4 regions of the Modestobacter sp. NPDC049651 genome follow, and region 4 is predicted to be linked to each of the others. Evidence: predicted binding sites of a transcription regulator. Region 4 holds the regulator's gene; each other region holds the start of a gene.

Region 1 (7,786 bases), on a different contig from region 4:
CTCCTTGATCCGCTCCATGGTCGAGCCGGGGAGGATCGCCGCGGCCTCCGCGACCGGGGCGTCGGCGAGCACGTCGGTGCTCGCGCCCGAGCCGGAGCTGGAGGCGCCGCCCGGCACGGCGGACGACGACGAGTCGTCGTCGCCGCCGCCGCACCCGGCGAGCACCAGGGCCAGCGCGGTGGCGCCGGCGGTGAGACCCACGAGTGCGCGGGGGCGCAACCGGGAGCGGGTTGTCGACATGGGTGTCCCTTCTTCCCCGCCGGAGCGGGCTCGTCGGTGGTGCAGGGGTGGTGCGGAGGAGGTCGCGAGGTGCTCGCGCCCGGGGTTCAGTGCGCGAGGACCTTGGACAGGAAGGAGCGCGCCCGTTCGGTGCGGGCGCCGTCGAAGAACTCGGCGGGCGTCGACTGCTCGACGATCTCGCCGGCGTCCATGAAGACCACCCGGTCGGCGACCCGCCGGGCGAAACCCATCTCGTGGGTGACGACGACCATCGTCATCCCGTCCGCGGCCAGGCCCGCCATCACGTCGAGCACCCCGCTGACCAGCTCGGGGTCCAGCGCGGAGGTCGGCTCGTCGAAGAGCATCACCTTCGGCTCCATGGCCAGCGAGCGGGCGATCGCCGCGCGCTGCTGCTGCCCACCGGACAGCTGCGCCGGCAGCGCGTCGGCCTTGCCGGCCAGGCCGACCCGGTCGAGCAGCTCCATGGCGCGGGACCGGGCTGCCTGCTTGGGCACCTTGCGGACGGCGACCGGCGCGAGCATCACGTTGTCGAGGACCGTGCGGTGGCCGAAGAGGTTGAACGACTGGAAGACCATGCCGACCTCGGACCGCAGCCGGGCGAGCTCGCTGCCCTCCTCCGGCAGTGGCTGACCGTCGATCTCGATCCGGCCGGAGTCGATCGTCTCGAGCCGGTTGAGGCAGCGGCAGAGCGTGGACTTGCCGGAGCCCGACGGGCCGACGACCACGACGACCTCACGGGGCGCGATCTCCAGGTCGATGTCCCGCAGCACGTGCAGGTCGCCGTAGTGCTTGTTCACCTGCGACACCCGGACCATCGCCGTCACTGCAGCTCCCTTGCTGACCGACCTCGTCGTCGACTGACTCCGACGAGTGGAGAGGTAAGTCCAGGGATCGAAGTATGTCAACGGATCTTCGACGAAAGTTCACCAAGCTGGTACAAACGGCGCTGTGACGACCGTGACCGCCGGGGGGCTCACCGGCCTGGTCTCCCCCGACTCACCGGGCGCTGTGCTGCAGCTGGTGCGGTCCGCGCAGTCGTCGTCCCGGTCGGAGATCGCACGGCTGACCGGCATCTCGGCCTCCACGGCCGCGCTGCGGGTGCAGGCGCTGCTGGACTCCGGGTACCTGGAGGAGGCCGGCGACGGTGAGTCGCAGGGTGGCCGGCGCCCGCGCCGGATCCGGCTGCGCACCGGTGGCGGCGTGGTCGCCGCGGCCGACCTGGGTGCCTCGCACGCGGCCCTCGCGCTGTTCGACCTCGGCGGTCACCTGCTCGCGGAGCGGTCCGCGTCGATCCGGGTGCAGGACGGGCCCGAGTCGGTGCTGGGCTGGGTGCACGCGCAGCTGGCGGAGATGCTCGCCGGCCTCGGGTCCCCGGCGCCGCTGCGCGGGCTGACGGTGGGGGTGCCCGGCCCGGTCGACGCGCAGGCCGGCCGGGTGGTCACGCCGGCCCGGATGCCCGGGTGGAACGGCGTCGACGTCCGGGCGCTGCTGGGCCGGCTGACCGACGTCCCGGTGCTGGTGGAGAACGACGCGAACCTGATGGCGGTCGGCGAGCACGCCTCGATGACCGACCCGGGCGGCCACCTGGTGTTCCTCAAGGCGGGCTCCGGGATCGGCTGCGGGGTGGTGATCGACGGCCACCTGCACCGCGGGGCGCGGGGCGCAGCCGGGGACATCAGCCACGTGGCGGTGCACGGGGCCTCGGACGTGCCGTGCTCGTGCGGGCGCATCGGTTGCCTGGACGCCGTGGCCAGCGGCTCGGCCCTGGCCCGCGACCTGGCCGCGGCGGGGCTGCCGGTGCACGACACCGCCGACGTCCTGGCGCTGGCGTCGGACGCCGAGCCGGTGTCCGCGCGGATGCTGCGCGACGCCGGCCGGGCCACCGGTGAGGTGCTGGCCAGCGTCGTGAACTTCTTCAACCCGGACACGCTGGTGCTGGGCGGGCGGCTGAGCCAGGCCGAGCCCTACGTCTCGAGCCTGCGCGCGGTGCTGTACGAGCGCTGCCTGCCGCTGGCGACCGACGACCTGCGCGTCGCCGTGACGAGCACCGGCCCGCTGGCCGGCGTGACCGGTGGCGCGCACCTCATGCTGGAGCACCTGTTCGACCCGAGCCGGGTGAACTCCGCGCTCGGTGTCGGGCCGCAGCCCCTGGCCGCCGCCCGCTGACCGCCTGCGGGAAGTCGCTGGCCGGCAGAGCGTCGACCAGGCACCCTGGCCCGACGACCGGGCAGCTCCGTGCCCGCCTGGCTGGGGAGTCCCGGACATGAGCACCACCGACCTGCCCACCGCGGACTACGTGGAGGCGCACCCGCACTCCTCGCGGCAGGCGCGGGCCATCGCCGAGGCCGGCACGGTCCTGCGCGTGCAGGTCGGGTCCGGCGTGCACGGCACCGCGGTGAACGGCACCGACGACCGGGACGAGATGGGCGTCTGCCTGGAGCCGCCGGCGTGCGTCACGGGCATCGCGCGGGTACCCAACCCAGCCGGGGCGAGCGGCGCGACCGTGCCGTTCGAGCAGTGGGAGTACCACACCGCGTGGCAGCGGGACGGCGGCCTGGCCAACCGCAGCGGTGCCGGCGACCTGGATGTGATCGTCTACTCGGCCCGGAAGTTCGCGCAGCTGGCAGCGTCCGGCAACCCGACGGTGCTGCTCCCGCTGTTCGTCCCGGAGTCGGAGGTCGTGACGGTCACCGACGCCGGCCGGGAGCTGCGCGACGGCGCGGCCGCGTTCGCCTCGATGCACGCCGCCCAGCGGTTCCGCGGCTACATGGCCAAGCAGCGGTCGGGCATCTCCGGGGAGCGCGGGCGCACCAACCGCCCCGAGCTGGTGGCGGAGTTCGGCTACGACTGCAAGTACGCGATGCACGCGCTGCGGCTGGGCCTGCAGGGCATCGAGTACCTGACCACCGGGCGGATCACCCTGCCGGTGCCCGAGCCGCACCTGACCGCGCTGCGGGAGGTGCGGCAGGGGCTGTGGTCGCTGGCGGACGTCCTGGCCTGGTACGACGACCTGGACGTGCAGCTCACGGCGCTGGCCGCCACCGAGCCGCTGCCGCCGGAGCCGGACCGGGCTTGGATCGACGGCTGGCTGCACCGGTCGTACACCCGGTTCTGGGCGGCATCGGAGTGACCGGCGCCCCGGTGCGGCAGCGCGTGCCCGGGCTGGTCGACCTGAGCGCGACGGCCCGCGCCCTGCTCGACGCCGTCCGGGCGGCCGGTGGCCGGCCGTACCTGGTCGGCGGGAGCGTCCGTGACGCACTCCTGCACCCGGGACGGCGGCCGAAGGACGTCGACGTCGAGGTCTTCGGCCTCGCCCTCGACCCGCTCGTCGAGTCGCTGTCGGCGGTCGGTCAGGTCGACGAGGTCGGCCGGGCGTTCGCCGTGCTCAAGCTGCGTCGCGGCGGGGAGGACTTCGACGTCTCCCTGCCGCGGACCGAGGTGAAGAGCGGGCCGGGGCACACCGGCTTCACCGTCGTCGCCGACCCGGCCACGCCGCCGCGGGTGGCGGCCGGGCGGCGCGACTTCACGCTCAACGCGCTGATGTACGACCCGGTGGCGGAGGAGGTCCTCGACTTCTCCGGCGGGCTGGCCGACCTGCGCGCCGGCGTGCTGCGGCACACCACCGCGGCGTTCGCCGAGGACCCGCTGCGGGTGCTGCGCGGCGCGCAGTTCGCGGCCCGCTTCGGCTTCCGGTTCGCCCCGGAGACCGCCGCGCTGTGCCGGTCGCTGGCGCCGGCGTATCGCGAGCTCCCGACCGAACGGGTGTGGGGCGAGTGGCGGAAGATCGGCGAGAAGGGGGTGCACGTCGGCGCTGCGCTCGCCGCGCTGGACGACGCCGGGTGGCTGGGCCACTTCCCCCAGCTGGCGCGGCTGGCCGGCGTTCCCCAGGACCCGCGCTGGCACCCCGAGGGTGACGTCCTGACCCACAGCGGGCTGGCGGCCGACGCCGCCGCCCGGCTCGCCGACGCAGCAGGGATGACCGGCGACGACCGCACCGTCGTCGTCCTCGGGGCACTGGTGCACGACGTCGGCAAGGCCTCCCACACGCAGGTGCGAGCGGACGGGCGGATCACCTCGTACGGGCACGCCGGGGCCGGGGTGTCGCCGGCGGAGGAGTTCCTGTCCGGGATCGGTGCGCCACCGGGCCTGATCGCCCGCATCACGCCGATCGTGCGGGAGCACATGGTGGCCACCGGGGTCGAGGGGCGGCCGCGGGCCGCGGTCGTGCGCCGGCTCGCCCGGCGGCTGGCGCCAGCGACGATCGGCGAGTGGTCGCTGGTGTGCGGCGGCGACCACGCCGGCCGGGGCGCGGGGTCCGGGCCGAACCCGACGATCGGCTGGGCCGAGGTGGCCGAGGAGGTCGGGGTCGCGGAGCGCCCCGGGAAGCTGCTGCTGCGCGGGACGGACCTCATGGCGCTCGGCCACTCCCCCGGACCGCAGTACGCGCCGGTGATGACCGCGGCTCTGGACGCCCAGGACGACGGTGCCTTCACCGACCACGCCGGCGCGGTGGAGTGGCTGGCCATGGCTGCCGCCGACGGGCGGCTGGACGCATGGCTCGCGCAAGGGCCCACCGACCGGGCACTGCCCGGCGGCGCACCTACTGGATGAGCGGTCCGATGAGGATCTCGGTGTCGTCGGGGCGGTAGGTGTGCCATCGGCCGCCGGGATCTCGCTCGACCCGGAAGCCGTGGTGGACCTTGGTGTGGTGCCGTTCGCACAACAGTGCGCTGTTGGCCAGTGACGTCTCGCCGCCGTTGATCCAGTGCACGAGGTGGTGGACATCGGCCCACCAGTGCGGTGCCCCGCAGCCGGCGAACACGCAGTTCTTGTCCCGGGCGACGACGGCTCTCCGCAAGCCCGCCGGGACGATCCGGTGCTTGCGCCCGTAGTCCAACGGGGTGCCGTCCGGGCCCATCACCACCCGGGAGACCACCGCATCGCAGGCCAGCCAGCGGGCCCGGGCTGCCGAGACCTGCGCCCCGAAACCCATGGTCGCCGTCTGGGCGCCGGTCGACGAATCGATCAGGTCCTCCAACTGCACCTGGACGACGACGTGCGGCTTCTCCCCACGCAGCACCGGCAACTGACCCGACGCGAGCTGGTTGTCGGCGATCTGCACCAGCGCATCGGCCTGCTGCTGCACGCGGGTGCGGGTGTCACCCTTCGGGCGGTCGGCCTGCACCTGCGACTCGATCGCAGCCTGCACCTTCTCGCTGGCCACCGCGTCCAGGTCCCACCGGCCGGTCGTGCTGCCATCGGCGTGCTTGACGATCCGCAACGACCGCGCCTCGGTCGGATCAGGCTCCGGCCCGTCCGGGTCCAACGCAGCCTCGAACGCCTGCACCGCGACCTTCAGCGCGTCATGGGAGGACTCCCGAGCCACCCGCGCCCAGTCTTCGTCGAAGGCGGCCAGGTCGATGCCCTGCGCCGCGGCAGCGGCGATCTCCTTCGGGCCGACCGCCTCGGCGATCACGTCCACCTGCGCCGCCGTGATCTCACCCGCCGCAAAGCCCGCTGCGACCAGCGGGAAGGACGGCAGCGTGCGCCCGGCCCGCACCACCTTCGACGCGTCGTTCGCCCACACCCGCTGGTGCCCGACCAGCCACGACCGCATCGACGTCAGCCCATCCCGCTCCGGCGCCTGGATGCACTCGGCGTGGCGCACCCGGCGGGCGATCTGCGCGTCCAACCGGTTCCGCGCCGCGATCAACTCCCCCACCGAGTCCAGGGACTGCGCGTCGGTCAATGCCTCGACGTCCTCGGCCGCGAGCTCGTCGAGCGCCGACTGCAATCCGCTCACGACACCTCCCGACCGCTTCGAACGTGTGTGCGAAGTCTACCGGACGACGACCACCCCGACCAGGTGAATCCCCAGGTCAACAGGCCGATCAGTGGGTGGTGGCGGAAACCGTGCAGACAGCGTCGAGTGGGCAGTTGCCGTCGGCGACACGGGCAGACGCGCCGCCACGGGCGACCACAACTGCCCACTCGACGAACCGCCGCCACGGCTCAGCACGCCGTCTCCAGCGGTAGCCCTGCGTAGTTCTCCGCCAGCATGCGGGCCGCGGCGGGCGAGCTGACGACCATCTCCAGCTCGGCCGCCTGCCGGCGGAGGTCGAAGTCCGGGACGTCGGAGAACCGGTGCAGCATCGAGGTCATCCACCAGGAGAAGTGCTGGGCCCGCCACACCCGCCCGAGCGCGGTGGCCGTGTACGACTCGACCAGGCGGGGGTCGCGGTCGATGAGGAAGGCGCCCAGCGCCCGGTCGAGGACGTAGACGTCGGCCATGGCGAGGTTGAGGCCCTTCGCGCCGGTGGGCGGCACGGTGTGCGCGGCGTCCCCGGCCAGGAACAGCCGCCCGTGCTGCATCGGCTCGCAGACGAAGCTGCGGAACTGCAGGACGTCCTTCTGGAAGATCCGCCCGGTGGGCACCTCGATGCCCGCCTCGGTGACCCGGGCCTGCAGCTCCTCCCAGATCCGGTCGTCGGGCCAGTCGTCGACCGACGTCGTGGGGTCGCACTGGAAGTAGAGCCGCTGCACGCTCGGCGACCGGGTGGAGATGAGCGCGAACCCGCGCTCGGACCGCGCGTAGACCAGCCCCTCGGCCGCCGCGGGCGCCTCCGCCAGGATGCCGAACCAGGCGAACGGGTACTGCCGGAAGTAGTCGGCCCGCACGCTGCCCTCGGGGATGCACCAGCGGGTGGTCGTCCGCGAGCCGTCGCAGCCGACGACGACGTCGCACTCCAGCCGCACCCGGCGCCCGGCCTCGGTGAACCCGACCACGGGCCGGTCGCTCTCGACGTCCTCGACCGTGGTGCCGGTGATGCCGAGGCGCAGGTCCCCGCCGTCGGCGAGCCGTCGGGCGATGAGGTCCTTGAGCACCTCGTGCTGCGCGTAGACGGTCACCGTGCGGCCACCAGTGAGCTCGGCCATGTCGATCTGGCGCAGCGCGCCGCCGAACGCGAAGTTGATCCGGTCGTGCGGCGCCCCCTCCCGGGCCAGCCGTTCCCCCAGGCCGGTCTGCCGGAGCAGGTCGACCGTCGGCTGCTCGAGCACGCCGGCCTTGATCGTCGCCTCGATCTCCTGGCGGGTGCGCAGGTCGAGCACGACGGAGTCGATGCCGCGCAGGTGGAGCAGGTGGGACAGCATGAGGCCGGCGGGGCCGGCGCCGATGATCGCGACCTGGGTACGCATGACTGATCTCCTCGGGAGGACGTGCCGACGGCACCGCGGGCGCAGGCGCGCCGGCGATGGGGAGGGAACGGCGGACCTGGGTCCGCACGGGAGGGAGGAGCACTGCTCCTCGGGAGCCGCGAGAGGGCTCCGCTCCGGGTCCGTCAGCGGACCCGGGGACTCAGCGGCGGGACGCCACCGGGCGTACGGCAGCGCCGTACGCCCCGGGTACCGGTACCGCGGCCGGCCGGCACGCCATGACGGGGCCCGCGATGTGGCGGGCTCCTGCGTCGTGGCGGGCGGGCATGCCGTTGATCATCGAGGCCGGGACGGGGAGCCGCGAGCGGCATTCCGGACGGCGGAACGCCCG
Region 2 (7,786 bases), on a different contig from region 4:
AGTGGCCGGTGCGGAGCTTCTGGCGCTGCTGGAGCAGGTCGTTGAGGAGGCTGGAGGCGCCGAAGCGGAACCAGTCCGGGGACAGCCAGTCGGCACCGGCGGTCTCGTTGACCAGCACCAGGTGCTTGACGGCGTCCTTCGTCGTCCGGATGCCGCCGGCGGGCTTGACGCCGACCTGGCGGCCGGTGGCGGCGCGGAAGTCGCGGACCGCCTCGAGCATCACCAGGCAGACCGGCAGGGTCGCGGCGGGGGAGGTCTTGCCGGTGGAGGTCTTGATGAAGTCGCCGCCGGCCAGCATCGCCAGCCAGCTCGCCCGGCGGACGTTGTCCAGCGTGACCAGCTCGCCGGTCTCCAGGATCACCTTGAGGTGGGCCGGCCCGCAGGCCGCCTTCACCGCGACGATCTCCTCGTAGACGTCGAGGTAGCGCCCGGCGAGGAACGCACCGCGGTCGATGACCATGTCGATCTCGTCGGCGCCGCCCGCGACCGCGTCCTCGACGTCGGCGATCTTCACCCGGCGGCTGGCGCGCCCGCTGGGGAAGGCGGTGGCGACGGCTGCGGTGTGGATGCCGGTGCCGTGCAGCTCCTGGCTGGCCACGCCGGCCAGGTCGCCGTACACGCAGACCGCGGCGACCGCCGGGCACGCCGGGTCGGTCGGGTCAGGGCGGCGGGCCTTGGCGGCCAGGCTGCGCACCTTGCCGGGGGTGTCGGCGCCCTCGAGGGTGGTCAGGTCGACCATCGAGATGGCGGTGTCGATCGCCCAGGCCTTCGACGTCGTCTTGATCGAGCGGGTGCCGAGGACGGCGACGCGCTGCTGGGCGCCGACCTGGTCGACGCCGGGCAGCCCGTGCAGGAACGCGCGGAACGCCTCGTTCGAGCGGGTCACGTCGGCGAACGGCGCGAGCGGCTCGGGGAGCGGCCGGCCCTCGCGGGACAGCGCCTCGGGGTCGAGCACGTGGGTCATGCCGACCATCATCCCCGACCCCTCCGACGTCCCGGGCCGGGGCGGGAACCCGCGGCCGGCCGGGCCCGTTGAGCCCGGGTCGCTCGCGGACCATGGAGGTCGTCGATGCCCGCCCCGTCCAGCCCCGCCGTGCTGCCCGCCCTGCCCCCGCCCGCCGAGCAGGCGCAGCGCCTGGTCGACCTCGGCGTCCCGGCGCTGACCGGCCTGCCGGCCGCGGTGTTCAGCGCCGCCGCCGCGCGGGCCGGCGACGGCCTGCTCGTCGTCCACCCCGACTGCCTGCCCGCGTCGGCGCTCGTGCCGCTGCTGCGCTGGGAGGGCCGGCCCGGCTTCCTCGTGGTGGACATGGCCGACGTCGACGACTTCGCGCCCGTCGTCGAGCTGCCGCCCGCGCCGGTCTACCTGCTGCGCGAGGTCGACCGCGGCGACGCGATGGCCAACTGGAGCCCCGACGAGGCGCTGCCGGCGCTCACCGCCGCCGGCCGCACGCCGATGACGGTGGGGGAGGGCGTGCAGTGGCTGCTGCACCGGCCGGAGGCGCTGGCGCGCAACCACTGCTTCATGACGATCGGCTCGCGGGCCCGCCGGCCCAGCGGTGCGCTCGACGCGCGCACGCCCGCGGTGTGGATCAGCAACGGCACCGGCCGGGACGGCGCCGCGCGGCGGAACGCGGCCAAGGTGGGCTGGTGCTGGGCAGGGAACCGGCACACCTGGCTGGGCATGGCCTCCGCGGCCGCCCGGGAGGGCCTGCCCGGCTGAGCGTCAGCGCGGCGTCCGCCCGGGCAGGAGGCGGCCGCGGGGCGGGCCCTCGTAGACCGACCGCGGGCGGAAGCGCAGGCCGCGCTCGTCGACCTCCTCCAGGTAGTGGGCGATCCAGCCGGCCGTGCGGGCGACGGCGTGCACGGCGGCGGGCGTCCGGTCCGGGAGCGCGAAGGCGCGGGTGAGGGCGGCCAGCGCGAGGTCGACGTTGGCGCCGGGCAGGCCCAGCCGGTCCGCGGTCGCGGTCAGCCGGCGGGTGGCCGCGAGGGTGGGCGGGCTGCCGCCGGTCGCCTCGACCTGCCGCAGCAGCAGGACGGCGCGCGGGTCGCGGCGGTAGAGCAGGTGGCCGAAGCCGGGCACGTGGCCGCGCGCCGCCGCGGCGGCGAGCGCCTGCGCCGGGTCCGGGGCGTCCAGCAGCGCGAGGGCGGCCCGACCGGAGCTGCCGTGCAGCGGGCCCGCCAGGGCGCCGAGCCCCGCGGCCACCGCCAGCTCGGGGCCGGCGCCGGTCGATGCGGCCACCCGCACGGCCAGCGTGCTGGCGGCGAGGTCGTGGTCGGCCAGCAGCACCAGCGCGGCCGCGAGGGCGGCCGTGACGTCCGGCCCCGGGTCGGCACCGCACAGCGTCCGCCCGAGCAGCAGGGCCACCGGCTGGGCGGCGTCCCCGTCGACCTCGGCGTCCGGGGCCGCGGCGGCGAGCGCGACGGCCCGCACGAGCGTGGGGCCCATCGCCAGCGCCCGCTCGTGCCGGTCGCCGTCGCCGCCCTCGAGCGCCGCGCCCGCGGCGAGGACCGCGGTCACCGCCCGGGCGTGCACCCCGGACGTCCGGGGCAGCGCGGCCACCGCGCGCCGGGCTGCCTGCAGGGCGCCGGGGTCACCGGTCAGCCGCTCGGTGGGGTCCCAGACGGACTCCCACAGCCAGGTGGCGGTCGCCTCGACGTGCGGCGGGTCGAGCAGCCCGGTGACGTCGACGCCGCGGTAGGCGAGCCAGTCCTGGCCGATGCCGGTGATCGCCGTCCGGACGACGGCCGTCGACGAGGTGGGCCGCCGCGCGAGCAGGCCCTGGGTGCGCAGCCGGTCGACCTCGTCCGGGTCGAACGTGCTCGTGCGGCCCTCGCGCACCGAGTGCAGGAGACCGCGGGAGACGTAGGCGTAGACGGTCGTCCGGTCGACGCCCAGCCGCTCGGCCACCTGCAGGGTGGTCAGCCGTCGAGGGGTCGCCGTCACGCCCCGAGCCTGCCGGATGCATTGACCCGGTCAACGTTGCCCGCCGTCCGGGCGCTGACGAGGGTCCCGCGCAGGGCGCGACCGCCCCGGTCGCGCGAGCACAGGAGGACCACATGAGCACCGAGTTCCGCCCCGGCCTGGAGGGCGTCGTCGCCGCCGAGACCGAGATCGCCGAGCCCGACCGCGCGGGTGGGGCGCTGCGCTACCGCGGGGTCGACGTCGAGGACCTGGTCGGCCGGGTGACCTTCGGCGACGTGTGGGGGCTGCTCGTCGACGGCCGGTTCGGTGCCGGGCTGCCGCCGGCCGAGCCGGTCGTCGTCCCGGTGCGGACCGGCGACGTCCGCGCCGACGTGCAGGCCGCGCTGGCGACGCTCGCCCCGCGCTGGGGGATGCCGCCGCTGTTCGACTCCACCGACGAGCGGGCGCGGGACGACCTGGCCCGCGCCTCGGTGACCGCGCTGTCGTTCGTCGCCCGGTCGGCGCGCGGCGCGGAGCTGCCGGCGGTGCCCGAGCGGGTCGTCGACGAGGGGGCGACCGTCGTCGAGCGGTTCCTGCGCCGCTGGCGCGGCGAGCCGGACCCCCGGCACGTCGCCGCGCTCGACGCCTACTGGACGTCGGCCGCCGAGCACGGGCTCAACGCCTCGACGTTCACCGCCCGGGTGATCGCCTCCACCGGTGCGGACGCCGCCGCCGCGCTCTCCGGGGCCGTGGGCGCGATGTCCGGGCCGCTGCACGGCGGGGCGCCGGCCCGGGTGCTGCCGATGATCGAGGAGGTCGAGCGGACCGGGGACGCCGCCGGCACGGTGCGCCGGGTGCTGGACGCCGGGGAGCGGCTGATGGGCTTCGGCCACCGCGTCTACCGCGCCGAGGACCCCCGCGCCCGGGTGCTCCGCCGCACCTGCCAGGAGCTCGGCGCCGTGCGGTTCGAGGTGGCCGCGGAGCTCGAGCAGGCCGCCCTCGCCGAGCTCCGGTCGCGGCGGCCCGACCGCGCGATCGAGACGAACGTCGAGTTCTGGGCGGCCGTCGTCCTCGACCTCGCGGAGGTGCCGGTCGCGATGATGCCGGCCATGTTCACCTGCGCCCGGACGGCGGGGTGGTCGGCGCACGTGCTGGAGCAGAAGCGGCAGGGGCGGATCATCCGGCCGGCGGCGGCCTACGTGGGGCCCGCGCCCCGCCGTCCGGAGGACGTCGAGGGCTGGTCGTCGGTCGCCGTCCGGTGACGTGCCGAGTGGGCAGTCGTGGTCGCCCGGCGCGGCGCGTCCGCCCGTGTCGCCGACCGCAACTGCCCACTCGACCCTGCCCGTGCGGTTCTCCGCCAACGACCACGGACTGGCCGGTTGAGCTGGGGATTCGTCTGGTCCGGGTGATCGTTCTCCGGTATACTTCGTACACACGTTCGAAGAGACCGGGAGGTGTCGTGCACGCACTGCTGGCGTTGCTGCGCGACCTCTCGGAGCAGGACCTGCACGAGCTGACCGACGGGGAGGCCCTGGACCGGACGGCCCTGCTCGTGGCGGCGGGGAACATGGTCGCGGCCGAGCTGACCCGCACCGCGCGGCACGCGGAGACCACGCAGGCGCCTGAACTCGATGGGCTGACGTCGATGCGGTCGTGGCTGGTCGGGCACCAGCGGGTGTCGGCGAACGACGCGTCAAAGCTGACCCGGGCCGGTCGGACGCTGCCGTCCTTCCCGCTGGTGGCGGCCGGGTTCGCCGAGGGTTCGATCAGCGCGGCGCAGGTGGACGTGATCGCCGACGCGGTGGGACCGAAGGAGATCGCCGCCGCTGCGGCGCAGGGCATCGACCTGTCCGCCTTCGACGAGGACTGGGCGCGGGTGGCGCGCGAGTCGTCCCACGAGGCGTTGAAGATCGCGGTGCAGGCATTCGAGGCCGCGCTGGACCCCGATGGTCCCGAGCCCGATCCGGCCGACTGTCGGAGCCTGCGGATCGTCAAGCACGCCGATGGCAGCACGACCGGCAGGTGGGACCTGGACGCGGTGGCCAGCGAGAAGGTGCAGGCCGCGCTGGAGTCGCAGGTGCAGGCCGACCGGCCCAAGGGCGACACCCGTAATCGGGCGCAGCAGCAGGCGGACGCGTTGGTGCAGATCGCGGACAACCAGCTCGCCAGTGGGCAGCTGCCGGTCCTGCGGAGCGAGAAGCCGCACGTGGTGCTGCAGATCAAGCTGGAGGACCTCGTCGACCCGGCCACCGGCTCCCAGACCGCGACCATGGGTTTCGGGGCGCAGATCTCGGCAGCTCGGGCCCGCTGGCTGGCCTGCGACGCGGTGGTCTCCCGGGTGGTGATGGGTCCGGACGGGATGCCGCTGGACTACGGGCGAAAGCACCGGATCGTCCCGGCGGGCTTGCGGAGAGCCGTCGTCGCCCGGGACAAGAACTGCGTGTTCGCCGGCTGCGGGGCACCGCACTGGTGGGCCGATGTGCACCACCTGGTGCACTGGATCAACGGCGGTGAGACCAGCCTCGAGAACTCGGCACTGTTGTGCGAGCGGCACCACACCAAGGTCCACCACGGGTTCCGGGTCGAGCGACAACCGGACGGGCGATGGCGGACGTTCCGGCCCGACGGCACCGAGATCCTCATCGGACCCCTGGTCACCTGAGCGCTGCGATGCTGGGCGCCATGACGGACGCCCGCGACCGGTCGGAGCTCGAGCGGCTCGCGCTGGCCGAGTGGTCGCCGGCGGCTGGTGCGCGGATCGAGTCGGTGACGGTCGTCGACGACCGTGCAGAGGTGGTCGTGCGCCTCGGGCCCGGCTACGACGACTTCACGTACTTCCAGCGGGGTGACGACGGGGCGTGGCACGAGATCGTCTCCGGCAACGGGCCCACGGTGGGTTGGGACGACCCGGCGCAGATCGAGTGGTGAGCAGGCGCCGCCGTTCCGGGGGCTGGCGGCAGCCGCGGCGGCACGGCTGACCAGCGGGGCCGTTACCGTGTCAGCCGTGCAGCTGACCGTCGTCGACCACCCGCTCGCCCGTGCCCGCCTGTCCCGGATGCGCGACGAGCGCAGCGACAACGCCACCTTCCGGGCGGCCCTGCACGACCTGACCGAGTTCCTGGTCTACGAGGCCACCCGTGACCTCGAGCTGGCCGAGGAGCCCATCACCACCCCGGTCGTCGAGACCACCGGCTACCGGTTGGCCGCCCCGCCGCTGATCGTGCCGGTGCTGCGCGCCGGCCTCGGCATGGCCGACACCGCGCACAGCCTGCTGCCCGAGTCGCAGATGGGCTTCGTCGGCCTGGCCCGCAACGAGGTCACCTTCCAGCCGGAGGCCTACATGGCCTCGCTGCCGGCGTCCCTGGTCGACCGCGAGGTCTTCGTGCTCGACCCGATGCTCGCCACCGGCGGCTCCCTGGTGCACTGCTGCACGCTGCTCACCGACCGCGGTGCCACCTCGATCACCGTGCTCTGCGCGCTCGCCGCCCCCGAGGGCATCAAGCGCCTCGAGGAGAGCGGCCTCCCGCTGCGGGTGTTCACCGCCAGCGTCGACGAGCGGCTCAACGAGCACGCCTACATCGTCCCGGGCCTCGGGGACGCCGGGGACCGCCAGTTCGGGAAGGTCTGAGCGTGCGGTTCGCCGTCCTGGGCACCAGCCACTGGGCGCGCACCGTCCATGCCACCTCCCTCGCCGACCACCCGGACGCCGAGCTCGTCGCCGTCTGGGGCCGCGACCTCGCCAAGGCGAAGGCGGCCGGCGCCGAGTTCGACGTCCCCGGCACCGACGACCTCGACGCGCTGCTCCCCGACGTCGACGCGGTCAGCTTCTCGCTGCCCCCGGACGTCCAGGCCCCGCTGGCCGAGCGGATCGCCGCCGCCGGCAAGCACCTCCTGCTGGAGAAGCCGGTCGCGCTGTCGACCGAGGCCGCCGACCGGGTGGTCGCCGCGGTCGAGGCCGCCGGCGTCGCGTCGGTCGTCTTCTTCACCAACCGCTTCCGGACGGCGACCTCCACCTGGCTGGAGCAGGCCGGCCGCACGACCCTCGCGGGCGGGTCGGTCACCTGGCTCGGCTCGCTCGCCGGCACCCCCTTCGACGCCTCGCCCTGGCGGCACGAGCACGGCGCCCTCTGGGACGTCGGCCCGCACGCGCTGTCGGTGCTGGTGCCCGCGCTCGGCCCGGTGACGGAGGTGCAGGCCGGCCGCGGCACCGGCGACGAGGTGCACCTGGTGCTCCGCCACGAGGGCGACCGGCTGAGCTCGGTGGTCCTCTCCTCGACCGCGGCCAAGCTGTCCGCCGGTATCGACGTCTGGGTGCACGGCGACGCCGGCCGGCTGGTGCTGCTGCCGGAGTCCGGCACCGCCGTCGAGGCGCACCGCACCGCGGTCACGGAGCTGACCCAGGCCGCGGTCGCCGGCGGCGTGCACCCCTGCGACGTCGGGTTCGGGCGGGACGTCGTCCGGGTGCTCGAGACCGCCCAGCGCGCGCTGCGGACCGGCTGCCGGGAGGCCGTCGGCGCATGACCACCGGCGGCACCCGCCGGGGTCTGCACCTGGCGCGGCGCGCCGACGCCGACCGGCACGCGCTCCTGCTGCTCGTCGGGCTGGCGGGCTCGATCGCGGTCACCCGCGCCTACCTGTCGCTCACCGGCTACCCGACCGTCGGCGGCGACACCCTGCACATCGCCCACGCGCTGTGGGGTGGGCTGCTCCTGCTGGTCGGCGCGGTGCTGGCGCTGACCCTCGTCAACCGGGCCGTGCTGCCCTGGGCCGCGCTGGTCACCGGGGTCGGCGCGGGCCTGTTCGTCGACGAGGTCGGCAAGTTCATCACCGTCGACAACGACTACTTCTTCGCCGCCGCGGCCCCCATCGCCTACCTGGTGCTCG
Region 3 (7,786 bases), on a different contig from region 4:
CCGGAGTGGCTGGCCGACGCGGGCGCGGTCGTCGACCGGCTGGTGGCTGCCACGCACGTCCCCGCCACCGTTGCTCCCCCGGCCCCGACACCCACCCCCGTCCCGGTTCCGGCGCCGAAACCGGACGTCGCGGAGGTGCGGGAGCTGGTGCTGGACGGCGAGGAGCCGTTCGCGGCGTGGGCGCCGAAGGCGGCCGGCTCGCGGGAGCTGCTGGACCGGCTGGCCGACCCGCGTGCGGCGGAGAAGGTGCGGAAGGTGATGCTCGCCGGGGTCGACGCGGAGGGGCCGGTGCACGTGGACCGGCTGTGCCGGCTGACCGCGGGGGCGTTCGGGCTGAGCCGGGTGGTGGAGAAGCGGCGCGACGCGCTGGCCGAGCTGCTGCCCGGCTGGACGCGGTCCGGTGACTTCGTGTGGCCCGAGCTGCTGGACCGGACGACGTGGACGGGGTTCCGCCGCGACCCGGGCGCCGAGCGGCCGCTGGAGCAGATCGCGCCGGAGGAGATCGGCAACGCGATGGTGGCGCTGTGCCGGGCGTCGGCGGGGATGCCGCGCGACGAGCTGTTCGCCGCGACGCTGGAGGTGTTCGGCTTCCGGCGGCGGACGGCCGCGCAGTCGGCGGTGCTGGAGGTGTCGCTGGCCGCGGCCACCGCAGCCGGCCGGCTCCGCACCGCACCGTCCGGCCTGGTCACCGCCTGATGCGTTGAACGTACGTCGAAGGCGGCGAGAGCGGGGAACTGCCGACCGGCAGTGAGGGGACGCTGCATCTCGCGTCAGCTTGTCCGTGGGCGGCCCATCACGGGACGCACGACTGTGCCGATACTGCAGCCGTGACCTCGGAGCTGCTGACGCTGGGCCTTCAGCCGGCAGTCCACACGCACGACGTCAGGGACGGCAGGGTGGTCCGTCACCCCCGGTCGTACTTCCTGGACTTCCTCGTCGACGGCGTCTCCTTCTCGAACCTGGCGCACGTCGACAGGAACCTCGTCACGGCACTGAACCGCTCCGTCTGGGCGGACATCTCGGGAGCCGTCGAGACCCTCCTGGGGCGACGTCCCGCGCCCTACCTGGACGCGGGCCGCATCCCCCTGCTCGTCTGCGGCTCGTGCGGCGAGTTGGAGTGCGGTGCCGTCACTGCCGCGCTGCACGTGGGCGCGACCGAGGTGACGTGGTCGGACTTCCGGTGGGACCAGGGGAACATCAGCGGCCCTGAGCCCATCGACTCGCTGTGTGCGCCGTTGCGGTTCGACCGGGTCCAGTACGGAGCGGAGCTGGCCGACGTCGGCCTACGGGTGGCCGACCTCCCGGATGACGAACCGCTGTTCAGCCGACCGCCCCACCGTGGGCGGCGACTCCGCTGGCCCTGGCAGCGTTCGGAAGACGACAGGCGTCCCTGAAGCCGCCTCCGGGAACACGGTCTGCCCGACCCTCGGGACACCGCCTGTCACGAAGTGGGTCCTGAGTTCCGGTGGGTGCAGCGCGATCACGATGAGACGTCGATGCGTTCCGGGTCGGTCGACGACCTGGACTTCGAGCGGCACCCCGTGACCTCGATCGCCGTACTGGCCCACTGGCTCATCGGCCGGGGGTTCAACGACGAGGACGCCGTGATCCGCCTTCGCGCCACCAACGTCGGTCCACGCGCCATGCAGGCTGCAGCGGAGCTGATGACTGGGAGCGAGCGCCAGGACGACGCCCTCACGCACGCGCGAGATCTTCTCCTGCAAGCCGCCATCGACCCGCCACCCGATGGCGGCCAGCGGCAGCCGTCCTGAGCCCCTGAAGGCCTACCCGGCTGGTGGGGCACCAGCAACGAGGCGAAGCGCCTCCTCGTAGCCACCGCCGAAGTCGATACGGGTGACGTCGGTTGCGTCGAAGGTGCGCGGCTTGCGCGCCCAACCTCCCCGCGTGTTGACCTCGAGCAAGCGGAGCGTGGACTCGTCCATGGAGACCGTGCCGATCCAGCACACGTCCGGCCGCGCGAACTCGTCGAACACTGACACCATGGCTGTCACAGCTGACGCCGACCCGACGACGCTGGCGACATCAGCCAGGTCCAGTTCCGGTGAGAAGGCGGCCACAGTGCTCGGACCTTCAGCGCTCTGATCTCGAAGCAATCAGGGTCGGGATCGTGGAGACAGCTTGGATGTCCTTCACACGGATCAGGTGCCAGCCGTCGAACACGATTCGGTCGGACAGACGCTGGAGCGCTACCCACTTCTCGCCGACGCCGACCACGAAACCCTCCAGTCGATCGGCCTCCGGTATCCAGCGTCGGACGGTGACGACCAGCTGGTCCTGCTGCGCGCGCGCCAGACGCGCCAGGATCGCCTCCCTGTCGACCGGAAGCGTGGATCTCGATCCGACGGCCGTCCGAGAGGACGGCGAACTCGCCGACGCAGAACGACCGCTCGTGGGTGGCAGGCTCCTCGGACACCAGGTCGCACGAAGCCCCGAGACGAACGACCTCCGTGGTCACGAGCTCAAGCTATCGGCGCGGCACCGCTCCAGCGCAGCGTGCCGCCTCGCTCGGGGCGCGCCTGGGACACTGCACATGGCAACCGCGGCCGGCGCGAAGGCGCCGGTGTACGCGCGTCAGCTGATGAGGGGTCCGATGAGGATCTCGGTGCCGTCGGGGCGGTAGGTGCGCCATCGCCCGCCGGGATCTCGCTCGACCCGGAACCCGTGGTGCACCTTCGTGTGGTGCCGTTCGCACAACAACGCTGAGTTCTTGAGTGAGGTCTCGCCGCCGTTGATCCAGTGCACCAGGTGGTGGACGTCGGCCCACCAGTGCGGTGCCCCGCAGCCGGCGAACACGCACGTCTTGTCCCGCGCCACCACCGCCCGTCTCAGGCTGGCCGGGACGATGCGGTGCTTGCGGCCGTAGTCCAGCGGAACACCGTCCGGGCCCATGATCACGCGGGATACCACCGCGTCGCAGGCCAGCCAGCGAGCTCTCGCCGCGGAGATCTGCGCCCCCAACCCCATGCTCGCGGTCTGCGCGCCGGTCGCGGGATCGATGAGATCCTCGAGCTTGATCTGGAGGACGACGTGCGGCTTCTCGCTCCGCAGGACCGGCAGGTTGCCCGCGGCGAGCTGGTTGTCGGCGATCTGCACGAACGCATCCGCGTTCTGCTGCGCGCGGGTCCGGGTGTCACCCTTCGGCCGGTCGGCCTGGACCTGCGACTCGATCGCCGCCTGCACCTTCTCGCTCGCGACGGCGTCCAGGTCCCAGCGGCCGGTGGTCGACCCGTCGGCGTGCTTGACGATCCTCAGGCTGCGCAGCTCGGTCGGGTCCGGCTCCGGGCCATCGGGATCGAGCGCGGCCTGGAACGCCTGCACCGCGACCTTCAGCGCGTCATAGGACGACTCCCGCGCCACCCGCGCCCAGTCCTCGTCGAACGCGGCCAGGTCGATCCCCTGCTCCGCAGCGGCCGCGATCTCCCTTGGACCCACCGCATCGGCGATCACATCCACCTGCGCGGCAGTGATCGACCCGTCCGCGAACCCGACCGCGACCAACGGGAAGTGCGGCAGCGTGCGGCCGGCCCGCATCAGCCTCGATGCGTCCCACGCCGACAGGCGCTGGTGTCCGATCAACCACGACCGCATCGACTTCAAGCCATCACGCTCCGCGGACTGGATGAGCTGACCGTGCCTCACCCGGCGGGTGATCTGCGCATCCAGCCGGTTGCGGGCTGCGATCAGCCCCGCCACCGAATCCAGCGTCTCGGCGTCCGCCATGCTCTCGACGTCCTCGGCCGCGAGCTCGTCGAGAGCCGACTGCAATCCGCTCACGACACCTCCCGACCGCTTCGAACGTGTGTACGGAGTCTACCCGATGACGACCACCCAGACCAGGCGAATCCCCAGGTCAACCGGCCAATCGACCACCCCTTCCCGGTTTGTCGCCACCAACCGGGAAGGGCGGTCGCACGCCAGGGCTCACGGCGCGATGACCACCTCCGCGACGCGGTCGCCGGAGAGGGTGAAGCGGTAGCGCAGGTCGACCACGCCGCCGGGGAAGTCGCCCTCCAGGTGGTGGGTGGTCACCCAGTGCTCGTCGTCCACCCGCTCGACGCCGGTGAGCGTCGACGAGTACCGGTACTCCGACGCCGCCCGGCGCAGCCAGTCGGCGATCTCGTCGGTGCCGCGGTGGGTGGAACCGTCGTCGACGACGACGGCGTCCGGGGTCAACGCGGCCAGCGCCCGGTCGACGTCGCGGGCGGTGGAGGCGGTCAGGAAGTCGCCGACGACGGCCGGCGGGGCGACGAGGTTCTCGGTCATGCACCGACCGTCGGACCTCCCCCAGGGGGAGGGTCAAGCCCCCGGCCGCACCAGGCCCGTCTCGTACGCGAGCACCACCGCCTGGGCCCGGTCGCGCAGCCCGAGCTTGGCGAACACCCGCGACACGTGCGTCTTCGCGGTCTGCTCGACGACGAACAGCTCGTCGGCGATCTCCCGGTTCGACAGCCCGCGGGCGACCAGCCGCAGCACCTCGGTCTCCCGCGGGGTGAGCGCCGCGAGCACGGCCGGGCGGTCGTCGTCGGCCGGCCGCGACGGGCCGGTCTGGAGGAAGTGCGAGATGAGCCGCCGGGTGATCTCCGGTGCGAGCAGCGCGTCGCCGGCCGCAACGACCCGCACCGCGTGCAGCAGCTCCGCCGCCGGCGCGTGCTTGAGCAGGAACCCGCTCGCGCCGGCCTGCAGCGCCGCGTAGATGTGGTCGTCGAGGTCGAACGTGGTCAGCACCAGCACCTTCGGTGCGGGGCTGCGGCCGAGCAGCTCGCGGGTGGCCTCGATGCCGTCGAGCCGGGGCATCCGCACGTCCATCAGGACGACGTCCGGCGGCCGCCCGGCACCGGTGAGCGAACCGGCCAGGGCGAGCGCCTCCGCGCCGTCGCCGGCGGTGCCGAGCACCTCGATGTCCGGCTGGGCGCCGAGCAGCGCGGCGAAGCCCTCGCGCACCATCGACTGGTCGTCGACGACCAGCACCCCGATCACGCCAGCACCCCGATCGGCAGCTCCGCGGTGAGCTGGAACCCGCCGTCCGGGGTCGGGCCGGCGGTCAGCTCCCCGCCGTGGACGGCGGCCCGCTCGCGCATGCCGGTGAGCCCGGTGCCGCTGCCCGGCGCGGCGGCGGTCGTCGTCCCGGGGCCGTTGACCACCTCGATCCGCAGCACGCCGTCGACGGACTCGACGCGCACCCGCACCCATGCGCCCGGGGCGTGCTGGCCGGCGTTCGCGACCGCCTGCTGCACGATCCGGTACGCCGACAGCCCGACCGCCTCGGGCACCACCGGGACGATCAGCTCCCACTGCAGCTCGGCGCCGGCCGCCCGGGCCGAGCGCAGCAGCTGCTCGACGTCGGCCAGCCCGGGCTGCGGCGCGCGCTCGGCGCCGTCGTCGGAGCGCAGCACCCCGAGCAGGCCCTGCATCTCGGCCAGCGACTGCCGCGCGGCCGAGGCCACCTCGGCGAACTCCCCGCGCACCGCGGGCGGCAGCTCGGCCAGCCGGTACGGCGCGGTCTCGCAGCGCACCGCGATCAGCGACATGTGGTGGGCGACGACGTCGTGCATCTCCCGGGCGATCCGGGCCCGCTCGGCCAGCGCGCCCTGCCGGGCGAGCGCGTCGGACGCCCGTTCCTGCTCGCCGCGCAGCGCCGCGCGGGCCCGCTGCCGGCCGCCGAGCGCCGCGCCCAGGACGACGGCCATGGCCAGCACGATGGCCGCCCCGAGGTGCCACCCGCCCTGGACGGCGTCCGGCTGCACGCCGAGGCAGATGCCGTAGCCGGCCCCGGTGACCACGACGATGCCGAGCAGCGTGCGGCCCTGCGCGACGGCGGCGGCCAGCAGCAGGGCGGGGATCCAGAGCAGCCAGATCCACTGCATCGGCGTGCCGGCGACCTCCAGCAGCACGACGACGCCGGTGACGACCAGCCAGGCGTCCAGCGGGCGGCGCGGGGCGAGCACGAGCGCGACCACCGCGGGCAGCAGGCAGAAGAAGTACGCCACGCCGTTGCCGTCGTAGACGGTCGAGGCGGAGGCGGCCGCGACCTCGAGGGCGAAGGCGCCGGTGAGCAGGGTCAGCACCCGGACGAGCCAGCGGCGGCCCGCCCACGGCGGCGCGGCCGGCCCTTCCCGGCGGACGGCGGCGAGCGCGGCGTGCCCGAGGACGGCGGCGACGGCGGCCCCGTCGGCGCGGAGCCGGTCGGACAGCGAGGGAGGCGTCATGGTGAGCCGAGGGTAGTGACGGCGACCGGCCGTGCGCGTCCCTCTGCGCGGGCATCCCGACCCCCTACCGCGGTAGCACCGGCCCGGTCCCGCAGGGCGACGAGCGGGCTCGCGTCACCCCGGGGGTGGCGCCGGGATCGGCTCCGCAGCGTGACGACCCGGCCCCGCGGCGTGCCTACGGTCGATCGGCATGCGCTTCCCTCTGCTGGCCCTGCTGGCCACGGCGTCCTCGCTGCTCAGCGCGCTGGTGCTGGCCGCCCAGCCGGCCGCCGCACCACCCGTCGGCCCGGTGCCGCTGGACGCGTCCTGCGCCGCGTCGCTGACCGCCCGGGTCACCACGGGTGACGACCTGCGGGTGCTCGGCTGCGAGCGCACCGGCCGGGGCCGCGCCGTGCTGGCGGTGGGCGACCCGGCGACCGCGGCGTCGGTCGCCGTGCTGGTGCCCGGGGCGGACATCGACCTGGGCACCCTCGCCGACCCGGCGCACCCCGAGCGGCGGCCGCTCGGCTGGGCCCGTGCCCTGCAGGCCGAGGCCGGGCCGGACGCCGCCGTGGTGCTGTGGGTGGGCTACCCGACGCCGCAGGGGCTGGGCCGCGACGCCGCCACCGGCCGGCTCGCCCGCGCGGCGGTGCCCGCGCTGGTCGAGGAGGTCGCTCGGCTGCGGGACCGCCCCGGCGCACCGCCGCACCTGACGGTGGTCGGGCACAGCTACGGCGCGGTCGTCGCCGCGCTGGCCGCCGACCGGCTGCCGGCCGACGACCTGGTGCTGCTGGGCAGCCCGGGCGCCCGCGCCGCCGACGTCGCCGCCCTGCACACCCGCGCCCGGGTCTCGGTGGCCCGCACCCGGGGCGACTGGATCGCCCGCGTGCCGCACCTGGCGCTGGGCGACCTCGGCCACGGCACCGACCCGGTCTCCCCCGGCTTCGGCGCGCGGCGGCTGGCCACCGGCGAGGCGACCGGCCACACCGGCTACTTCACGCCGGGCTCGACGGCGCTGCGCTCGATCGCCGCCGTGGTCACCGGGGACGCCGGCGCCGGGAGCCCGCGATGAGGCCGCTGCGCCACCCGATCGCGGTCCTCGCCGCCTGGACCGCGGCGCTCACCTGCTGGGCCACCCCGTGGCTGCTGACCCCGCCGACCTGGGTGCGGCTGACCGCCGCGGTGCTCGCCGGGCTGACCGGCTGGCTCGCGGTGCGGGCGGTCGGCGGGCTCGTCGCCCTGCTGCGGTCGCCCGCGCGGCGGCGGCTCCGGCTGGCCGCACCGCTCGCCGTCCTGCTGGTCCTGGTCGGCGCGCCCGGCAGCGCGACGGCCGGGCCGCCCGCGGTGGGCCCGGTGTCCGCGGTGCCCGGCGTGCCGGGCGCGGGCCCGCTGCGCATCACGGTGCCGCTCGCCGCCGGCCGCACCGACGCCGACCGGGCACGGGCCGCGGTGACCCGGCTGGTGCGGGCCGGCGGCACCGCCCGGTCGACCGTGCTGGTCGCCGTCCCGACCGGGTCGGGGTGGGTCGACTGGCGGGCGGTCGGCGAGCTGGAGCGGCGCAGCGGCGGCGACGTCGCGAC
Region 4 (7,786 bases):
CACCTTGGAGCGGTTGAACGGCTCGGTCACCCCGCTGCGCTTGACGACGGCGAGCACGGCCTCCTCGACCGTGGTGAACCGGCGGCCGCAGCCGGGGCACGACCGGCGCCGGCGTGTGGTGGCGCCGTCGTCGATCTCCCGGGAGTCGACGACGCGGCTGTCCGGGTTGTGGCAGAAGGGGCAGCGCACGCCGAGCTCCTCTCGTCAGGGTGTCGCGCCCGCCTGCCGAGGACCCCGGGGAGGGCGGACGACGGTGGGCCGGCGGACCGCTCCTGTGGACTGCCCCGGGGACATCCGGTGGATGCGGCGGGGAGAACGTGTGGAGCGGGTGTGGATGTCTTACAGCCGTGTAAGCACTAGATGTTGTGGTGGAACCGTAAGCGAACCCCCATAGAGGGTGCAAGCCCGACGCGGCGTGTCCTGTTCCACTGGTGCACGACCGACCCGCGGGCCCCCACCGGCCCCACCCGTCGCGCCGCAACAGGCAGGTGCTGACGAGCCGTCAGGGCCCCGCTCGGCAGGACTCGCACACGCACTCGGAGAACGACAGGCGAGCACGCGACGCCGACCGCAGGGGGCGGACCGGAGCGGCGGGTGGGGTTCCCGGGCGGTGGTGGCACGCCCGGTGGTCGAGCGACCGGGGTCAGGGCAGGCGGAGGACCTGACCGGCCTGCACCTGACCGCCGGTCAGGTGGTTGAGGCCGGCGATCGCGTCGACCACCGAGCGGCGCTCCTCGTGCGGGGCGACGTCGCCGGCGATCGACCACAACGTGTCGCCCGGCTCCACGACGACGGTGGCGGAGCCGGCCAGGCGGAGCCCGCCGTCGCCCTCGCCCAGCAGCATGCCCGCGGCCACGGCGGCGATCGCCAGGCCGATGACGACCAGCAACGTGCCGAGCACGCGCCGACCCCGCCGGGTCAGCCGCAGCGGCGCGGGCGCACCGACGGCCCACTCCCCCGGCGCGCCGGCGACGACCGGGCGGCGCCCCCCGCGGACCGCACGCCCGCCCGGCACCGCGTCGGCGCCGACGCGACGCCGGCCCGGACGGGCGGCGCCGCGGCGACCGGCCGGGCCCACCGGCTGCGGACCGCGGCCGGCACCCGCCCCGGGGCGCCCGACCACCGACGGCCGGAGGGTGCGGCCGTCGGCCGGGCTCGTCGCGGTCTGCTGCACGCGGTGCTGCACGGTGGCCATCGCACGTACTCCTCGTCTCGGCTGGGTGCCGGGTTCCTGCTCGTCTCAGGACGCCCCTCCGACCGGCCGGTCAGCGGACCGAACCGACCCGGAAGTCGAACGCCTGTTCGAATCGAACGTCTGTGCGATGTCTACCGCAGGCCGCCGACAAAAACACCCCCGACACGGCAACGTCTTCGAACGTGTGTTTGAACGATCGGGCCGGGACCGCTACCGTGACCTCGACACCCGGGCGCCCCCGCCCGCGGCCGCTCGCGTCGGGCTCCGCTCCCGTCAGGCCGTGGCACGGGCGGCGACCGGAGCGGCGAGCAGGACCCGGGGCCGGCCGACGGGCCCGGGGACACGTGGTTGCGGGGGCCCGCAACCGGCGAGGAGGAGACATGGCCGTCGACAGCCGGACCCCAGGCGGCACCTCACGCCGACGCGCGGCGTCCCAGCCTGAGGGCGAAGCCACCACCGCGGGCGCTGCGGTGCGCGAGTTCCCCGACCGCGGCGAGGCCGGCGACGGGCTCACCCAGCGGCAGCGCCGGGTGCTCGAGGTCATCCGCGACTCGATCGAGCGCCGGGGCTACCCGCCCTCGGTCCGGGAGATCGGCGAGGCCGTCGGCCTGTCCTCGGCCTCCTCGGTCGCCCACCAGCTGTCGGTGCTGCAGCGCAAGGGCTGGCTGCGTCGCGACCCCAACCGCCCCCGGGCGCTCGACGTCCGGATGCCCGGTGACGGTTCCGGTGCCGCCGAGGCGTCCCCCACGGCGCTCGCCGCCGGCAGCCCGACCTCCGGGGTCGACGAGGCGCAGGCCCCCGCGCCCACCTACGTGCCGCTGGTCGGGCGGATCGCCGCCGGCGGGCCGGTGCTCGCCGAGCAGGCGGTCGAGGACGTCTTCCCGCTCCCCCGAGAGCTGGTCGGCGAGGGCACGCTGTTCATGCTCAAGGTCACCGGGGACTCGATGGTCGAGGCGGCGATCTGCGACGGCGACTGGGTCGTGGTGCGGCAGCAGCCCACCGCGGAGAACGGCGAGATCGTCGCGGCGATGATCGACGGCGAGGCCACCGTGAAGACCTACAAGCGGCGCGACGGCCACGTCTGGCTCATGCCGCACAACCCGGCCTACGAGCCGATCCCCGGTGACGACGCGACCGTGCTCGGCCGGGTCGTCACCGTCCTCCGCCGCGTCTGACGACGGATCCCGTCGCGGGGGCCCGCGCCCGTTCGGCGCGGGCCCCGGAGCGGAGACCCGCGAGGGTCAGGGCTCCGGAGCGGCCGTCCTCCGGCGACGGAGGCGGCTCCCCGCCCAGACCACCACCGCGGCGAGCACCGCGGCGATGACCGCGGCCGGCACCCACGGGGCCGGGTCCGAGGACGGGCTCTCCGCGGCCGCGCCCTTCGCCGCCGCCGACTGCCCCGCCGGCGGGGCGATCGGCGCCTGCGCCGGCAGCACGGTCACCGCGGCCGGCAGCCCCTCGCTGGAGACCACCAGGTCGCGGTTGTTCTCCCCGAAGGTGATCGCCTCACCCTGCGGCGAGTCCGGCAGCGCCACCCGGGTCGGGGTGCCCTGCAGTGCGCCGGCGACGTCCGAGCCCTCCAGCGGCCAGACGTAGGCGTCGGTGTACGTGCGCAGCGCGATGAGCGCCCCGTCGGCGGAGACCGCGCCGCCGGTCACCAGCAGCTGTCCGGCGCGGCCCACCGGGCCGCCGGGCGTGCCGGTGAGGGTGAACCCGAGGTCGGCGACCTTGCTCATCGGCACGGTGGCGCCGTCGGTGAGCGGGGCGTCGGGCCGGTAGACCGAGCTGGCGCCGAGCACCTCCTTGGTCACCAGGTACGGCGTGCCGTCAGGAGCGAGCAGCAGGGCCTCGGCGTCGTGCGGACCGTCGGGGTAGGTCATCCGGGTGACCGCGGTCGTGCCGTCGGGGTGCAGCGCGATCATGGCGACCGTCGCGCGCTGTGCCCGGTTGTCCCCGGCGTCCTCGATCCACACCGTGCCGTCGGCGGCGAGCGCCATGTCCTCGGGGTCGTAGGGGTCCACCTCGCCGGTCCTCACCTCGGCCACCTGGCACCGCTCGTCGAGCACGTACACCTCGACCCGGTCGCCGCCGTCGTCCATGGCGAGCAGGGCACTGCCGGCACCGGCCAGACCGGACAGCTCGGCCAGCCGGTCGTCGGTGATCTCGCACCGGGTGGTCGGGGCGCCGTAGGCGGCGGCGCTCTCCGCAGCGGCAGGCCCCAGCGGCAGCACGGCACCGGCGAGCGCCAGCGGCGCGCTCAGCAGGACGGCAGGACGCAGCCGCCGGACGGCGCGCGGACGCCGGCCGGCAGGGTCACTCGGGAGGGCGGCCTGCGCGCGCACGTACCCAGCGTGACAGCAGCACGTCGTCCAGTGCATGCACCACGCCCAGCAGCAGGATGCCGACGGCGGCCCCCACCACGGCGTCGGTGACCCAGTGGAAGTCGAGCACCACCATCGCCACGCCCGCGACCGCCGGTCCGACCACGCTGAGCACCCAGGCGATCCGCTGCACCCGGCCGGGCAGCTCGAACTGCACCGCCTGCCAGCGCGCGACGCCCCACATGAGCACCGCGTTGGCCACGTGCCCGGAGGGGTAGCTCTCGCCGCCCAGGTGGAAGAACGAGCCCGGGTAGCGGGGCGCGGTGCGGCCCATCCCCCACTTGAACGCGTAGACCACGGCGGTGAGGAGGGCCAGTGCGACCACGACCCGCACCAGCGGCAGCAGCGTCCGGCGGCGCCAGGCCAGCCAGCCGACCAGCCCGGCGAGCACCGCGAGGATGAAGCCGCGGCCACCGGCCTGGGTGAACACCCAGAACACGGGATAGACCGCCGAGTGCCGCAGGCCCCAGTCGTCGACGATCTCGGAGACCCGCAGGTCCATCCGCTCCAGCCGGCCCCGGCCCAGCAGGTCCAGGGTCACGCCCGCGGTGACGAGGGCCGCGAGGACGAGCAACCACCACGGCGGCCGCCCGACCCCGATCACCGGGTGCGGGCGGGACGCCGGCACCTCCCCGGCGGGCTCCACCGCCCGCCGCACCGCGCCGCTGGTCACAGGGGAACGGTACCGGGACCGTGACCTGCCCGTGACCCTGCCGGCGGCGGGGGCACCCGAACGGAGGCCGAACAGGTGCCGAACACGCCGGAGGGGCGGCGACCGGGTGGTCGCCGCCCCTCCGGGCGCAGGCAGGTCGCGGTCAGGCGACCGGCACGGTGAACGAGGTCAACGCGGCGGCCAGGCCGGCGTCGACCCGCGCGACCAGCCGGGTGCCGGCGGCCTCGTGCTGCTCGTCGAGCACCTCGCCGTCCCGGTGCACCCGGGCGACCAGGTCGCCCCGGTCGTAGGGCACGAGCACCTCGACGTCGACGTGCGGGTGCGGCAGCCGGGCGGCGACGACGTCGCGCAGCGCCTCGATCCCCTCGCCGGTGCGGGCCGAGACCCAGGCCGCGCCGGGCAGCGCCTGGCGCAGCGCGAGCACGTCCTCCTCGCTCATCGCGTCGACCTTGTTGACGACGATGAGCTCGGGCACCGCGCTGGCGTCGATCTCACCGAGCACGGTGTGCACCGCGTCGATCTGGCCCAGCGGGTCGGGGTCGGAGCCGTCGACCACGTGCAGCAGCAGGTCCGCCGCGGCGACCTCCTCCAGCGTCGACCGGAACGCGTCGACCAGCTGGTGCGGCAGGTGCCGGACGAAGCCGACCGTGTCGGTCATCGTGTACTCGCGGCCCTCCGTCGTCCGCGCCCGGCGGACCGTCGGGTCCAGGGTGGCGAACAGCGCGTCCTGCACCAGCACGCCGGCGTCGGTGAGCCGGTTGAGCAGGCTGGACTTGCCGGCGTTGGTGTAGCCGGCGATCGCCACGCTCGGGACGGCGTTGCGGTCGCGGCCCGAGCGCTGGGTGGCCCGGGCGGTCGCCATGCCGGCGATCTCCTTGCGCAGCTTGCTCATCCGCGCGCGGATCCGCCGCCGGTCGGTCTCGATCTTGGTCTCACCGGGACCACGGGTGCCGATGCCGCCACCGCCGGCGACACGACCACCGGCCTGCCGGCTCATCGACTCACCCCAGCCGCGCAGCCGCGGGATCATGTACTGCATCTGGGCGAGCTCGACCTGCGCCTTGCCCTCCCGGCTGGTGGCGTGCTGGGCGAAGATGTCGAGGATCAGCGCGGTCCGGTCGACCACCTTGACCTTGAGGATCTTCTCCAACTGGTTGAGCTGGCCGGGGGTCAGCTCACCGTCGAAGATCGCGGTGTCGGCGCCCGTCGCGGCGACGATGTCGCGGATCTCGGCGGCCTTGCCGGATCCGACGTACGTCGCGGCGTCGGGCTTGTCGCGGCGCTGCACGAGCGCCTCGAGCACGGTCGACCCGGCCGTCTCGGCCAGGGCGGCGAGCTCGGCGAGCGAGCGCTGCGCGTCGGCCGCCGTCCCCTCGGTCCAGACCCCGACCAGCACGACGCGCTCCAGGCGCAGCTGGCGGTACTCGACCTCGGTGATGTCGGCGAGCTCGGTGGACAGCCCGGCGACGCGGCGGAGCGACCCGCGCTCCTCCAGCAGGTAGGAGCCGGTCGTGTCGTCGACCTCGTCGAACTGCCCGGCGGGGGCGGGCCGGGAGGCTGCGGCCTTGTCGGCGCGCGCCTGCGCGTCAGCCAGAACGGCCCGGTTCTGTGCGGTGGTCATCGGGTCCAGCGTGACATGCCCCTGGGTGCGGGGCGAGTGAGTTGTCGTCATCGACTGTGTCGTCATCGCCCGGTACAACACCGGGCGGCTCCGGATGCATCCCCACGTACAGCGACCACCGCTCCGGCTCCGGGCCCGGCGGGCGCACCCGGAACTCCTCGAGCAGCGCGTGCAGCCGGTCCCGGAACTCGGCCAGGTCGGGGGCCGGCAGCCGCAGCGCCAGCCGGGTGCTGGCCAGCTGGTCCTCCCCGACCGCGGCCACCTCCTCCCGGAAGGCGGCCAGCGCCGGGTCGCGGGAGGGGCCGGGGCCGCCGGCGTCGTCCATCAGCCAGCTCTTGCCGGTCGCCCGGTAGGGCACCTCCCGGGCGCCTCGGGTGCCGCGCCGCTCCTCCTCCGCGGCCAGGAACCCGGTGTCCACGAGCGTGCGCACGTGGTGCAGCACGGTGGCCGGGTTGCGGCCCAGCGCGGCGGCGAGCTCCTTGTTGGTCAGCGCCCGGTCCAGGCACAGCCGGAGGATCCGCAGCCGGACGGCGGACGCCAGCGCCCTCGCCTCGGCGTCGGTGGCCGGCCGCCGGGGACCCTCGTACTGCGACACGGGCCCAGCCTAGAACCTAGTGATTGACACTCCCCAATCACTGGACCACGCTGCCCGCGTGAGCTCCTCCCGCAGCCTCTGGCGGCACCGCGACTTCGGGCACCTGTGGGCCGCCGAGACGGTCAGCCAGGTCGGTACCCAGGTCACCCAGCTGGCCCTGCCGGTGCTGGCGGTCGGCGTGCTGGCGGCCTCGCCCATGGAGATGGGCGTGCTCACCGCGCTGGAGACCGCGGCGTTCCTGCTGATCGGGCTGCCGGCCGGCGCCTGGGTGGACCGCTGGCGGCGCAAGCGCGTGCTGGTGATCGCCGACCTCGTGCGCGCGGGGGTGCTGGCCTCCATCCCGGTCGCCTGGGCGCTGGACGTGCTCACCCTCGGCCAGCTGTTCGTCGTGGCCGCGGCCACCGGCACCGCGACGGTCTTCTTCGACGTCGCCTACCAGAGCTACCTGCCCGCACTGGTCGACCGGGACCAGATCGTCGACGGCAACGGCAAGCTCGAGGCCAGCCGTGCGGTGGCGCAGGTGGCCGGGCCGGGCGTGGGCGGTGTGCTGCTGCGGGTGCTCGGGGCGCCGTGGCTGCTGCTGGCCGACGCGGTCAGCTTCCTGGCGTCCGCCGCGTTCCTGGCCGGCATCCGGCGCCCGGACGTTGTCCCCGACCGGGCCGTCCGGCGGCCGCTGCGCACCGAGATCGCCGAGGGCCTGTCGTTCGTCGTCCGGCACCCGCTGCTGCGCCGGATCGTGGCGTGCACCGGGACGGCGAACCTGTTCGGGTCGATCACCTCGACGCTGCTGGTGCTGTTCGCGCTGCGCGAGCTGGGGCTGTCGGAGTCGACGCTCGGCCTGGTGCTGTCGGCCGGCGCCGCGGGCGGGCTGGTCGGCGCGGCCACCGCCGCCCGGTTCGCCCGGTGGGTCGGCGAGGGCCGGGCGATCCCCCTGTCGGTGCTGGCGGTCGTGCCCTTCGCGGCACTGGTGCCGCTGGCCGCGCTCGGCGCGCCCGCGGTGCTGCTCGTGGTCGGCCAGTTCGGCACCAGCTGGTGCATCGTCGCCTACAACGTCACGCAGGTCAGCTTCCGGCAGCGGCTGTGCCCGCCGGCGCTGCTGGGCCGGATGAACGCCTCGGTGCGGTTCCTGGTGTTCGGCACGATGCCGGTGGGCGGGCTGCTCGGCGGGGTGCTGGGCAGCACGCTCGGCCTGGCGCCGGCGCTGTGGGTCGCCGTCGCCGGGCAGGGACTGGCGGCGCTGTGGGTCACCGCGAGCCCGTTGCTCGGCATGCGCGAGCTGCCCGACGAGCTGGACGGCGTGCAGCAGGCGGCCGACGTGGCC

The links. Region 4 encodes LexA, which represses DNA repair genes until DNA is damaged. Its sites were predicted from a motif close to TCGAACANNTGTTCGA; they were not measured.
Region 1: a site for LexA is predicted at 6,061-6,076, ahead of AB0J00_RS09885 (DUF222 domain-containing protein). Genes of this name have one in related genera too.
Region 2: a site for LexA is predicted at 4,329-4,344, ahead of AB0J00_RS03825 (DUF222 domain-containing protein). Genes of this name have one in related genera too.
Region 3: a site for LexA is predicted at 3,813-3,828, ahead of AB0J00_RS02815 (DUF222 domain-containing protein). Genes of this name have one in related genera too.

The regions. Positions count from the first base shown of each region.
Region 1 covers NZ_JBFAOG010000005.1:180,115-187,900, forward strand. Annotated here, with positions in the region: gene AB0J00_RS09860 (glutamate ABC transporter substrate-binding protein) at 1-240, opposite strand, end outside; gene AB0J00_RS09865 (amino acid ABC transporter ATP-binding protein) at 327-1,055, opposite strand; gene AB0J00_RS09870 (ROK family transcriptional regulator) at 1,189-2,406, shown strand; gene AB0J00_RS09875 (nucleotidyltransferase domain-containing protein) at 2,504-3,370, shown strand; gene AB0J00_RS09880 (HD domain-containing protein) at 3,394-4,851, shown strand; gene AB0J00_RS09885 (DUF222 domain-containing protein) at 4,841-6,043, opposite strand; gene AB0J00_RS09890 (4-hydroxybenzoate 3-monooxygenase) at 6,253-7,437, opposite strand.
Region 2 covers NZ_JBFAOG010000002.1:92,337-100,122, forward strand. Annotated here, with positions in the region: gene deoC (deoxyribose-phosphate aldolase) at 1-964, opposite strand, end outside; gene AB0J00_RS03810 (DUF5701 family protein) at 1,070-1,720, shown strand; gene AB0J00_RS03815 (citrate synthase) at 1,724-2,944, opposite strand; gene AB0J00_RS03820 (citrate synthase 2) at 3,058-4,164, shown strand; gene AB0J00_RS03825 (DUF222 domain-containing protein) at 4,362-5,564, shown strand; gene AB0J00_RS03830 (hypothetical protein) at 5,585-5,830, shown strand; gene upp (uracil phosphoribosyltransferase) at 5,907-6,530, shown strand; gene AB0J00_RS03840 (Gfo/Idh/MocA family oxidoreductase) at 6,533-7,423, shown strand; gene AB0J00_RS03845 (hypothetical protein) at 7,420-7,786, shown strand, end outside.
Region 3 covers NZ_JBFAOG010000001.1:555,900-563,685, forward strand. Annotated here, with positions in the region: gene AB0J00_RS02795 (DUF3320 domain-containing protein) at 1-696, shown strand, start outside; gene AB0J00_RS02800 (hypothetical protein) at 828-1,394, shown strand; gene AB0J00_RS02805 (hypothetical protein) at 1,497-1,772, shown strand; gene AB0J00_RS02810 (hypothetical protein) at 1,785-2,078, opposite strand; gene AB0J00_RS02815 (DUF222 domain-containing protein) at 2,593-3,795, opposite strand; gene AB0J00_RS02820 (nuclear transport factor 2 family protein) at 3,943-4,284, opposite strand; gene AB0J00_RS02825 (response regulator transcription factor) at 4,318-4,998, opposite strand; gene AB0J00_RS02830 (histidine kinase) at 4,995-6,227, opposite strand; gene AB0J00_RS02835 (alpha/beta hydrolase) at 6,418-7,278, shown strand; gene AB0J00_RS02840 (alpha/beta-hydrolase family protein) at 7,275-7,786, shown strand, end outside.
Region 4 covers NZ_JBFAOG010000018.1:54,812-62,597, reverse strand. Annotated here, with positions in the region: gene nrdR (transcriptional regulator NrdR) at 1-189, opposite strand, end outside; gene AB0J00_RS19350 (LysM peptidoglycan-binding domain-containing protein) at 644-1,195, opposite strand; gene lexA (transcriptional repressor LexA) at 1,666-2,370, shown strand; gene AB0J00_RS19340 (hypothetical protein) at 2,437-3,537, opposite strand; gene AB0J00_RS19335 (phosphatase PAP2 family protein) at 3,509-4,249, opposite strand; gene hflX (GTPase HflX) at 4,392-5,870, opposite strand; gene AB0J00_RS19325 (winged helix-turn-helix domain-containing protein) at 5,836-6,465, opposite strand; gene AB0J00_RS19320 (MFS transporter) at 6,524-7,786, shown strand, end outside.